Regions from separate parts of the Synechococcus sp. R5-13 genome, predicted to be linked through region 2. Evidence: predicted binding sites of a transcription regulator. Region 2 holds the regulator's gene; the other holds the start of a gene.
The links. Region 2 encodes HrcA, which represses chaperone genes, less so after heat shock. Its sites were predicted from a motif close to TTAGCACTCNNNNNNNNNGAGTGCTAA; they were not measured.
Positions count from the first base shown of each region.

Region 1: groES (co-chaperone GroES) is a predicted target of HrcA. The motif match lies at 3,887-3,913, and genes of this name have one in related genera.

Region 1 is NZ_JANSIL010000020.1:1,134-7,286, forward strand. It holds gene NW840_RS01555 (GuaB3 family IMP dehydrogenase-related protein) at 1-521, opposite strand, end outside; gene NW840_RS01560 (DUF429 domain-containing protein) at 637-1,431, opposite strand; gene groL (chaperonin GroEL) at 1,770-3,404, opposite strand; gene groES (co-chaperone GroES) at 3,495-3,806, opposite strand; gene NW840_RS01575 (PhzF family phenazine biosynthesis protein) at 4,051-4,863, shown strand; gene NW840_RS01580 (apocytochrome f) at 5,025-6,008, opposite strand; gene NW840_RS01585 (cytochrome b6-f complex iron-sulfur subunit) at 6,131-6,153, opposite strand, start outside.
Region 2 is NZ_JANSIL010000151.1:20,497-26,649, forward strand. It holds gene NW840_RS11575 (endonuclease MutS2) at 1-2,312, shown strand, start outside; gene NW840_RS11580 (hypothetical protein) at 2,408-2,662, opposite strand; gene NW840_RS11585 (urease subunit beta) at 2,784-3,158, opposite strand; gene NW840_RS11590 (urease subunit gamma) at 3,256-3,558, opposite strand; gene hrcA (heat-inducible transcriptional repressor HrcA) at 3,990-5,141, shown strand; gene tilS (tRNA lysidine(34) synthetase TilS) at 5,195-6,153, shown strand, end outside.

The DNA of each region.
Region 1 (6,153 bases), on a different contig from region 2:
ATGCCTTCGGGAACCTTGTGGTGCACCGAAACCACCGTGGCCTGGACGAAAAACAGATCCCCCCCGGCTTCCACCACCAGGGGGCCGTATTGGGCGGCGTGGGCGGGCACGCAGCTGGCTGCTGCAATGGCGCCACCGGCCTTGATTTGGCGGATGCGTTCTTGGATTAGCTCTGGCTTCACCGGCTCGCTGTAGAGGCGCTGCATTAGGGGCACAAACTCGTCTTTGCCCACCGACGCAATCTGATCCAACACCTCATCGGGATCGGCGTAGCGGGTTTGGATGCCATCCAGGTTCAACACCCCGAAAGCTCCCAGCTCCGAGAGCAAAATGGCCATTCGCACATCCACCACGCCATCCATGGCGCTGGCGATGATGGGGATTTGCCGTTGGATCCCTCCCAGGGTGAAGTGGGTATCCACCAGGCTGGGATCCAGCGTTCGTCTGCCTGGGGCCAGCGCGATTTCATCCAGCCCGTAAGCGCGTCTTGCCTGCCGATTGCGGCCCAGTTGCACGTCCATTTTTCCCCTGTTCTGCGGATCCCTTGTTTTTATCATGCCGCCAAGGAGGGATCCAAGGCTAGCGAGAGTTTTGTTCTTCTGGTTGGGATTTCCACCTGCGATCCCGGAGCGGGTCTCAATCAGCCTCAGAGGTTCGAGGGGGCAAGGGCGTGAAAATGTGCCCTTCTTGCAGGTTGCCGAAACTGCGGCAGCGCTCGGATCCCCAGCGGAACCCGTAGAGGGCGATGTAGGCACACATCAACGCATCCACCTGATCTTCGTAGTTTTTGAGTCGACGGCCCTTGAGGGATCCCACCTTCACTTGGAGCAGCTCTTCGTGATCCTGGAGAGCCGGGTCAGCGGCAGCTAGAGAGCGCAGATGATGCTGGTAAAGCTGCCAGGCTTGTTGCCGTTCCGGCCAGGTGCGTCGGGGGCGAGCCTTGTATTTCAGGGTGCGGCTGAGGCCGAAGAGACTGACCAAGGCGCTGTGGGGGAAGACCTCGGTCACTTGGCGGGTAAGCTTCCCTCGCTCGATGTTGGCCTGCTCCCAAAAGCCATAGCGGGATAGGGCTTGCACCAGGGCTTCTCCTCTCACTTGGCCGTTTTTTTCTAGAAGCCGGCGGTTGGCTGGGTGGGCCCCGGCTGCATAGGCGCGAAACACCCGGTTCAGTTCGGCCTCGGCCCGTCGCTGTCCGCTGAGGTTGGGGACGCGCAGGGGGGCATCCACCGCCACCAAGCAGGGATCTTCGCCCGCCTGAGCTTGAATATAGTCCAGGATCTCCTCATCCGTTTGGAGAATGCGGCTATCGACCAGATGGCCTGTCAAGTTCTGCCTGCCGGGATCCCCGAGCTGGACTCGCAGCGTGGCCAGACCGGAAGGGTTGCGGGGCGACCAAGCCAGATCCAGGCCAATGCAAATCAACTGAGCCACACCGCCTTCCCCTTTTCCTCAAGTTCGACAGATCAAAGCCATTTCCAAGAGCCAGTTTGAGGCAGTTCCCGATTGCATGGCTCCGGCGCCCTCACCCCCAGCCCCTCTCCCTCTGAGAAAAGGGGTTAGGGATCAGCATCACAAACAGTTTCGCTGCTGTCTCACGGTCGTTGGGAATGATCCCGCCGGATTGCCTGCGTCTTGATGAAAATCCACAAGAAAAGGGATCCCACCAGGGGATCCCGAAAGATTCATCCAAGATGCCTGGCCAGGAAGCGAAGTGCCCATGGGCTCTTCGGTGAGCCTCAGGGATCCACCTCGCTGTGGCGGTCAACGGATTAGTAGTCGTAGTCACTCATGCCGCTGCCGCTGCTTGCCGGCGTGTTGGTTTTGGGCTCGGGCTTGTCCACCACGATCGCTTCAGTGGTCAGCACCATCCCCGCAATGGAAGCGGCGTTTTGCAGGGCAGAACGGGTAACCTTGGCCGGGTCTACAATGCCCGCCTCGAACATATCCACGAAGGCGTCGTTCTGAGCATCGTAGCCGGTGTTGAAGGGCTTATCTTTCACCCGCTCCAGCACAATGGAGCCGTTTTGGCCGGCGTTCTCAGCAATGCGGCGCAGCGGAGCGCCCAGAGCGCGGGCGACCAGGTTGGCCCCCACCAGTTCATCGCCAGACAGGTTGGCTTGCGCCCACTCGGTTACCACCGGGATCAGGTGTGCCAAGGTGGTGCCGCCGCCGGGAACGATCCCTTCTTCTACCGCCGCTTTGGTGGCGTTGATGGCATCTTCCAGGCGCAACTTGCGGTCTTTCATCTCGGTTTCAGTGGCCGCGCCCACTTTGATCACCGCTACACCGCCGGAGAGCTTGGCCAAGCGCTCTTGCAGTTTTTCTTTGTCGTAGGTGGAGTCGGTTTCCTCAATTTGGCGACGAATTTGCTCGCAACGGGCTTTCACAGCCGCTTCGTTGCCTTCCGCCACGATGGTGGTATTGTCTTTGGTTACCGTGACGCGACGGGCAGTGCCGAAGGAATCGAGGCGAGCGTTCTCCAGCTTCAGGCCGCGCTCTTCGCTGATTACCTCACCACCGGTCAGGATGGCAATGTCTTCCAGCATGGCCTTGCGGCGATCCCCGAAGCCAGGGGCTTTTACCGCTACCACGCTCAGCACACCCCGCAGCTTGTTCACCACCAGGGTAGCCAGCGCTTCTTTCTCGATGTCTTCGGCGATGATCAGCAGAGGACGACCGGCGCGGGCCACCTGCTCCAGAACCGGTACCAGGTCTTGCACCAGGGTGATCTTCTTATCGGTGATGAGGATGTAGGGGTTTTCCAGAACCGCTTCCATCCGCTCGGTGTCGGTGACGAAGTAAGGGGAGATGTAGCCCTTGTCGAAGCGCATCCCTTCCGTCACTTCCAGCTCGGTGGTCATGGACTTGCCTTCTTCCAGGGAGATCACCCCTTCGCGGCCCACCTTGTCCATGGCCTCGGCAATCATACGGCCCACTTCTTCATCGTTACCGGCGGAAATGGCCGCCACCTGGGCAATGGCTTTGGAATCTTCCACCGGGCGGGCATGCTCGGCGATCTTGTCGACCAAGAACTTCACCGCCTTGTCGATCCCTCGCTTCAGGGCAATTGGGTTGGCGCCGGCAGCCACGTTTTTCAGACCTTCCTTCACCATGGCGTGGGCCAAGACCGTGGCCGTGGTGGTGCCATCTCCAGCCGTGTCGTTGGTTTTGGAAGCCGCCTGACGGATCAAGGAGACGCCGGTGTTCTCAATGTGGTCTTCCAGCTCAATTTCTTTGGCAATGGTTACCCCATCGTTGATGATTTGGGGAGCGCCAAACTTCTTCTCCAGCACGACGTTGCGCCCTTTGGGACCCAGGGTAACGGCTACGGCTTCTGCCAAGATATCCATGCCGTGCTCTAGAGCGCGGCGGGCTTCTTCACTGAAGATGATTGATTTGGCCATAGTCAACCTCTCCGATGCAAATGCAGGTAAGGGTGAAACAGAGTCTCAAGGATTCAATCGTTCGTTGAACTGCTGCTGAATCACTGACCATTACTGAACAATGGCGAGAATGTCCCGCTCGGCCAACAGCACATATTCATCGCTGCCCAGCTTGACTTCGGTTCCGGCATACTTGGAGTAGAGCACTTTGTCGCCGGCTTTCAGTTCCATCGGGATCAGCTTGCCCTCGTCGTTGCGCTTGCCAGGGCCAACAGCAACCACTTCCCCCACCTGGGGCTTTTCCTTGGCAGTGTCCGGCAAGAAGATCCCACCTGCGGTTTTCTCATCTTGCTGAGCGATTTTGACCAGCACGCGGTCGCCCAGCGGCTTCAGGGTAGAGACGTTAAGAGCTACTGCAGCCATGACGAATGTCCTCCGTGATCCTAAAGCACGAAGCTGAAGTTTTCATTTCCATTAGTTCCACTTCCCCGAAGGGAAGCGACTTAGCACTCTCGACTTACGAGTGCTAGTTTATCAGCCAACTTTCTGGCCTGACAATAGCCTTTGTCAGCGGGATCCCGCTTTTGGCAGGTGCGGTCGGGGTGCGGATCCCCCTACTTTGGGGTCTGCTGTGGGATCATGACCTGAGTTGGGCTTGGTTGAGAAGGTGTGGATCCCGTTTTTTCAGGTGGATGCATTTACGGCGGTGCCTTTCGGCGGCAATCCGGCAGCGGTGTGTCTGCTGCCACAGGAGTTGCCAGAGGCGCTGATGCAAGCCATTGCGGCGGAGAACAATGTATCGGAGACGGCTTTTTTACTTCCCCAGGGATCCCAGGGCGAGGTTCCCCACTATGGGCTGCGCTGGTTTACGCCGACGACGGAGGTGGATCTCTGTGGCCACGCCACCTTGGCTGGTGCCCATGTGCTGTTCACCGAGGTGCATCCTGAGGCGGAGAGGGTAGCCTTTTCCACCCGCAGTGGCCTGTTGCAGGTGCGGCGGCAAGGGGATCGCCTGGCCATGGATTTTCCTGCTCGCAGTCCGGAACCTTGGCCAGAAGCCAAAGAGCAAGTAGCAGCAGCTTTAGGGATCCCACCCGTGGAGCTATACCGGGGGGACATGGGGGTAGCGGTGCTGGCTTCGGCGGGACAGGTGCAGCAGGTGCAACCGGATCTGGCCCAGGTTCAAGCGCTCCCCGTTCCGGGGTTGATCGTCACAGCCTCTGGGGCGGATCTAGAGGATGGGCCGGATTTCGTCTGCCGCGTTTTCGCTCCTCGGCTGGGGATCCCGGAAGATCCGGTGACGGGATCCGCCCAGTGTCTTTTGATGCCCTATTGGGCCAAACGCCTGGGCCGACTTGATTTGAAGGCTCACCAGCTCTCGGCCCGCGGGGGCGAGCTGTGGTGCCGAGATCGAGGCTCACGGGTGGAGATTGCTGGGCAAGCGGTGCTGGTGATCAGAGGAGAGCTGAGGCTGCCTTAGAACCGTTGTCGACTAGGGTGCTAGCGGCAGGGAACAAGGCCTCCGGCCCGCTAGGGCGAGCAGTTGAAATAGATGGTAATAAAAACCACGACTGCTATCAGCCCTACAGAACAAAAAACACCTCGGATACCTCCGAGGTGCAGGCTAGGAAAGAGCTTGAGCTAGCCGAGGATTTCGGCGGCTTGAATGAGCTCCACCTGCTTTTTCTTCAGCACCAACAGCACCTGGGTAATGGTAATGGCTGCCAGGAAGGCCACCAGCCATTTCACCCGATCCGGGCTTTGCAGCACCAGATCCCGCTCCACCTGGCCAAAGCCGCCCACATTGGGATTGTTGGTGACGGGATCCCCTTCTTTGACGCTGTCGCCAACGGCAACCACCAGTTCCGGCCCAGGCGGCACCACCAGGTTTTGGATCCCGCTTTCGGTCTCGAAGCTGAGAACTCTCGTGCCCGGCAGCTCGTATTCCGGGGGCACCAGGCTGGCCAATTCAGCCGGCAGATCGCTGATATCGGAGTCGAGGGTGGCAATGTTGACCAGACGCCCCGTGGCTGGGGCGCGGAAGACGTTGTTGTTGCTGAGGCTGCCGTCGGGGTTAAGCTGACCGCGACCTCGGTTGGCCCCGATGTAAACGCGATACTTCATGAAGGCCACCGAGGGATCCTCTTTCGGGTCAGGGGCCACCACTGGAAAGACGATTTCTTGATGCTGCTCGCCCGGCAAAGGCCCGACCAGGAGGATGTTGGGCTTCGCGTCGCTGTAGGGGGTGATGTAGGTCTCGGCAGTTTCTTGCCGTTGTTCCTCGGTCATCTCGGCTTCGGTGGCTAAACGGAAGCCCTCCGGCAAGACCACCACCGCGCCCACATTCAACCCACCCTTGCTGCCGTCTGCCAGCACCTGCTGCTTGCTCAGGTCATAAGGGATCCCAACTTTGATGGTGAACACCTGGCCGGGGGTGACGGCCTGGGGCACCTCGGCGCGAGTGGGCATGGCGTTCAGGTGGCAGTTGGCACAGACAATTTTTCCAGTCGCCTCGCGGGGGTTGTCGTAGGCCATCTGGGCATAGTAGGGGTAGGCTGCCGCCGGACGTGCCCCCATCCCCAGCAACAGCAGCAGCCCACAGAAGGCCAAGCAGATTCGCTTCATAACTCTCAGCTCAGAATGAATTTCCATCACAGGTTTAGGACACAGTCTTGGAACAGCCATCTCGACAATTTGCCCCAAATCGTTCGGCAAAAGCCGGCACAGCCAGCGGGATCCCTTGCCCTTTAGGTTTCCCGGAAATCGGGGC
Region 2 (6,153 bases):
GTCAGCACTTGGCCACCTTTGCGGCCACACCCTTGGGCCGCCGCGCCTGCTTGGAGCTGGATCCCTGGCAGAGCCGCGCCGACAGCGAAGCCTACCTTGAGCAGACGGAAGAGGCGATCCGCCTCGATCGCACACAGGCCGGGGGACTTTCTATGGCAGGGATCCACAACTTGCTGCCGGCTTTGGAACGGGCCGAACGGGGGGGGATCCTGAGCGGGGAAGAGCTGGTGCAGATCGCTACAACTCTGGGGGCAGCCCGCCGCATCCGCCGCCTGATCGATGATCATGACCATCTGCCCCACCTGCAGGCCTGGGTGAGCAACCTGCGCACCTACCCGGAGCTGGAGCAGGAGATCTTCCGCTGCCTGGAGGAGCATGGTGAGGTGCGGGACAGCGCCAGCCCTACCCTTGCGGATCTGCGCCAGCAGCAGCGGCGGCAACGCAGCCAGATCCAAGAGCAGCTGCAACAATTGATGAGCCAGTATCCCCAGGCGCTGCAGGATACCCTGATTGGCCAGCGGCAGGGGCGGTTTGTCCTGATGGTGAAGGCCACCCATCGGGATCTCATCCGCGGCCTTGTGCACGACAGCTCTGCCAGTGGAGCCACCCTCTATGTGGAGCCCTACGCTGTGGTGGAACTGGGCAACCGCTGGCGAGAAACCCAAGCTCAGATTCAGGCGGAGGAAGAGCGGATCTTGGCCGCGCTCTCGGCTCAGGTGGCAGCCGTGGCCACCGATCTGGAGCATCTGCAGGGGGTGATGGTGGGGTTGGATGTGGCTCTGGCTCGGGGTCGCTACAGCCTCTGGCTGGAGGGCAATCGTCCCCAGTTTGTCTCGGCAGGATTGCGCCTGCGTCAGGCCAAGCACCCTCTGCTGCTCTGGCAGTCCCGCGCCGCCGCCCCTTCGGAGGGTCAAGGTTCTGCCGTTGTCCCCATCGACTTCACCCTCGCGGACTCCATTCGTGTCGTGGTTATCACCGGCCCCAACACCGGCGGCAAAACCGTTGCCCTGAAAACCCTGGGCCTGCTGGTGCTCATGGCCAAGGCGGGGATCTTCCTGCCGGCTCAGGATCCGCCCCAGCTGCCTTGGTTCGACGGGGTTTACGCCGACATTGGGGACGAACAATCGCTGCAACAAAATCTCTCCACCTTTTCGGGGCACATCCGCCGCATCAGCCGCATCGTGCAGGCCCTGCAGTCTGCTCCGGAGCCGGCCCTTGTCCTGTTGGATGAGGTGGGGGCGGGCACGGATCCCACCGAAGGAGCTGCCCTGGCGGCTGGGCTATTGGAGTACCTCTCGGAAAGGGCACTGCTCACCCTGGCTACCACCCACTACGGCGAGTTGAAGGCCCTGAAATACCAACATCCCGGCTTTGAAAATGCCTCGGTGGAGTTTGATGAGGTCACCCTGGCCCCCACCTATCGCCTCTTGTGGGGGATCCCAGGCCGCTCCAACGCCTTGGCCATTGCCCAACGGCTGCAGTTGGATCCAGAGATTCTGCGGCGGGCCCAGCAGCACCTGCAGGGGGAAAGCCAGGTGGATCAGGTGATTGCCGGCCTGGAAGCGCAGCGGGCTCAATTGGAAGAGCGGGCGGCCCAGGTGGGATCCCTGCATCGAGAGCTGGAGAGCCTACATCAACAAATGCAGCAGCGCAGCCGCCAAATTGCCGAGCGAGAAGCTCAACTGGAGCACAAGCAAAACCAAGAACTGCAAGCCCTGTTGGCTGCTGCCCGTCAGGAAGTGGCTGCCGCCATCCGCAGATTGCAGCAGGGAGAGGATCCCCAACGCATTACTGCCGAGCTGGCGCAAATCCAGCAGCGCTACTCTCCCCCACCGCCGCCTGTGGATATGGAGTTTGTGCCAGAGGTGGGAGATCGGGTGCGGCTGAGAGGCTTGGGGCAGACGGGGGAAGTGATCGCCATCGAAGGGGATGTGTATGTGGTGCGCAGCGGCATCCTCAAATTCACAGTGCCACGGGGGCAGTTGGATCCCATCGATGAACACCAGGCTAAGCAACGCCAACGCCCCAAAGCCCCACCTCCCTCCCCTGCAGCCACCGCTCCCCTGAACCTGCGCACCAGCCAGAACACCCTCGATCTGAGGGGGAAAACCGTTGCTGATGCTGAGGCCATTCTGGAACAGCACTTTGCCCAAGCTCCCCCCGGCCCGGTTTGGATCATCCACGGCCACGGCACAGGGCGCTTGCGGGCCGGCGTACAAGCTTACTTGCAAAATCACCCCCGCGTTCAGCGTTTTTCAGCCGCTGATCCCCAAGACGGCGGTACTGGAGTGACCGTGGCTCATTTACAGTGAGGCTTGTACAGTGAGGCTTGCCAGTGCCAGAAGGGAGTAGGGGTGGTCGCGTTGGCATTCTCGAGTCGGAGACCGGACAAGTGCCGGGCAATGTCTCAAGCCTGACTCTGGAGCACTGCCGCTGCTGAGCTGACGGGCTGGGATCCCTTCTGTTGTCGCTGGCTTTGCCAGAGCCAGTAGCCCCGCACCAGTTGGCTATCCCCAATGAGCTTCAACATCACCGCCACCGTTGCACCTGTCCAACTGAGAGGCCCAAAGGCGGCGCCTGCTGCTGCCAACAGCGCCAACCCAGAAAGATTTAGCCCCAAGCCTTGCACCCACATCCACAAGACAGTCTCGCGCTCTGACATCTGTCAGCTCCTAGAGGAGAAATAGGATAGCCCTAGTGTCCTGAATCTGAGCAGAGACGGGGATGGGGTTGAGCCTTGACACCGCTGCCCAAAGCTGCACACTTGGGGGGGGCGGTACTCCCTAGGGATTGGCTGCTTGACCCATCCACTCCTGCAATCGGGCCAGAGCCAGCCGCTTCTGGGCAGCGGAGCGTATCGTGCCCTCCGTGAGCCGATTGAAGCCATGCACCAACCCCTTGCCCCCCAAAGCCACCAGCGTTACCCGATGGGTTTGCCCTGGCTCAAAACGCACTGCGTTGCCGGAAGGGATGTTGAGGCGCATGCCAAAGCTGGCGGCGCGATCGAAAACCAGGGCTCGGTTCACCTCAAAAAAGTGAAAATGGGATCCCACCTGAATGGGCCGATCCCCTCGGTTGGTAACCTCCAGGGTCACGGTGGCCCGTCCGACGTTGGCTTGGATGGGATCCTCTGCCAGCAACAGTTCCCCTGGGATCAGGGCCGGCTCTGCGTTGGCAGCAGGGTTGGTTCTGGATTGGCGAGCCATGGGGACGACCTCCTGAAGTCTCTGGGTCTTTGGAGCATCTGGGGGATCCCTAGCGAATGGGGTGGTGTAGGGTAACCAGCTTGGTTCCGTCGGGGAAAGTAGCCTCCACTTGAATTTCCGGGATCATCTCTGGGATCCCGGGCATCACGTCCTCGCGGGTCAGCCACGTCAGCCCCTCGCTCATCAATTGGGCGACTGTTTTCCCCTCCCGCGCCCCTTCCAAGACTGCTGCGCTCAAGTAGGCCACTGCCTCAGGGTAATTGAGTTTGAGGCCCCGCTGCCGCCGATCCCGAGCCAACTGGGCAGCCAGGTAGATCAACAACTTGTCTTTCTCCTGGGGGGATAAGTACATGGGACAACCTCAAAGATACAAAAGGATACAGGGGGGACAGCAGCAGGCCCAGTTGGCCTAGAGTTGACCGAACTCATGCGCAGAAATCCCCAGTCTTGGCGCAGCGGACTGTTGCTACGCAACAAGGTGGCTAGCCGTAGTTCATCTTCTACCACCTCTGGGCAAAAAAGGGGAGCCCAGGCTACAAGAGATTTCACTCTCTCCTGCACAAGCAGCAGTCTCAACCTCTTCCGACATCGGGTTTTGCAACTTCCTTCCTAGGCAACCCGCTATATAAAGAGTAACAATAGATGCATATAGATTAGAAGATGTAAAAGTCTGTCTGGATTCCTATCTCAGCTCTGAGTTGGTTTATCCTGGAGCAATTTACCGGCTCTGTTTAGCACTTCCCTTTAGATAGATAGGTGTTGACTGGGTTCTTTTGATCGGCTATGAAACTCGAACTGACTCCCCGCCAGCGGAAGATTCTCTGGGCGACGGTGCGCAGCTACATTGCGACGGCTGAACCTGTCGGTTCCAAAACCTTGGCCCAGTCCTATAACTTTGGGGTGAGCACGGCCACCATTCGTAACGACCTGGCCACCCTTGAGCAGGTGGGGTTACTGTTTCAGCCCCACACCTCTGCGGGTCGGGTTCCCTCCGACTTTGGCTATCGGGTTTATGTCAACGATTTGTTGACCTCCGCCAACAGCGGTGGGATCCCTCACGATGCTCCTCAGCCGGATCCCCATCCCGCTCTGCAACAGTTGATGGATCAGCTTGGCCGTGAGCTGGGAGACGACCTAGACAGCCTCCTGCAAAGGGTAGCTCAGCTTTTGGCCCATCTGAGCGGTTGCATTGCTCTCATCACTCCTCCTCAGGGGCCGGTGGTAGCCATTCATCATGTGCAGTTGGTGTCGGTAGCGCCAGGGCGGGTGATGGTGTTGGTGGTAACCGACTCCTATCAAACCCATTCAGCTCTGGTCAGCCCCCCCGACTGGCCCAGCGACTCCCGAGAGGATTTGGAAGATGAATTGCAATTGCTCAGCAACTTTCTCACCCTGAAGCTGCGGGGCAAAACCTTTGCCGAGTTGCAGGATCTGAGCTGGCTGAAACTGGATGAAGAATTTCGTACCTACGGCCATTGGCTCCAGCAACTGCTGCGCTCGGTGGTGCAACGCTGTCTACAGCCCTCTCTGGGGCAGGTGTTCAGTGCCGGTATGGCCGAGTTGATGCGTCAGCCGGAGTTTTCCCAGGCCCGGCAGGTGCAGGCAGTGATGCAGTTGATCGAGGAGGGAGCCAAGCAACTTCAGGGGATGATTGGGCTCCATTTTGCCGATGGGGGTTTGCCCTCTCTGCCGAGCTCAACGGAGATGGATCAGGAGTCGGGACAGTCTGCCCGCAAGACCCCGGTGATCATCTACATTGGCAGCGAGAATCCACTGGAGTCTCTGCACCACTGTACGGTTATCGCCTCCACTTACCACCGTCGCTCAGCTCCTCTGGGTACGGTCACCTTGCTGGGGCCGACCCGAATGGCCTACGAGCGCAGCATTGCTGCTGTGCAGGCGGTGGCCTCTCATCTGACCCGGGCTCTTGCCTAAGGGATCCCATGAAGGCAGGCAGGGTCTGGGTTGCACCTGAGCAATAACAAGCTGTGGCCAGGCTCTCTCCTCTCCACCTGCGGGTACAGTGCGCCATTCGGCAGCGGCAACTTCTTCACCCTGGCCAGCGGCTGCTGGTGGCTTTTTCGGGCGGGCAAGATTCTTTTTGCCTGCTCCAAATCCTGCGGGATCTACAGCCTCGCTGGGGCTGGCAGCTCTTCGTTTTGCATTGCGATCACCGCTGGTCGGCAGATGAAACGGAGTGTGCCCGCTTTTTGCAGGGGTGGCTGCAGCAGCAGGGACTACCTCATGCTGTTGAGACTGCGGATCCCATCCGCCGAGACGAAGCAGGGGCCAGGGCTTGGCGCTACCAACAACTGGACAAATGGGCCCGCATCTGGGATTGCAGCGCCGTGGTGATGGGGCATACGGCCACGGATCGAGCAGAGACGTTTTTGTGGAACTTGTTGCGGGGAACAGGAGCCGCCGGGCTGAGCAGCCTGGATTGGCAGCGGCACCTAGACGACCGGGATCCCACCTCTGCCCAGGTGGTGCGACCCCTGCTGGGTCTATACCGTTGGGAAACCGAACAATTTTGCCAGCAGCACCAATTGCCGGTCTGGCCGGATCGCAGCAACCAAGATCTGGCCCATGGCCGCAACCGCCTCCGCCTAGAGGTGATGCCTTACTTGAAACAGCACTTCAACCCGCAACTGGAAGCGGCCCTGAATCGGGCTGCCACACTGCTGCAAGCAGAACATGAGCTGGTGGTAGCTCAAGCAGCTCAGCTATGGCCACAGGTATATGAGCCCGCTTTGCCAGGGCTGCGACGGGATCCCTTGCGGGCTGCCCCCTTGGCTCTGCAGCGGCAGGTAATGTTCCAGTTTTTGTCCCTGGTGTTGCCCCACCACCCCACCTTTGAACAGGTAGAAGCCGGGATCCAGCTCTTAAAAGCAGACCGAGGCAGCCGTAGCCCCGATTATCCAGGTGGGCACTGGCTGGAAGTGAAAGG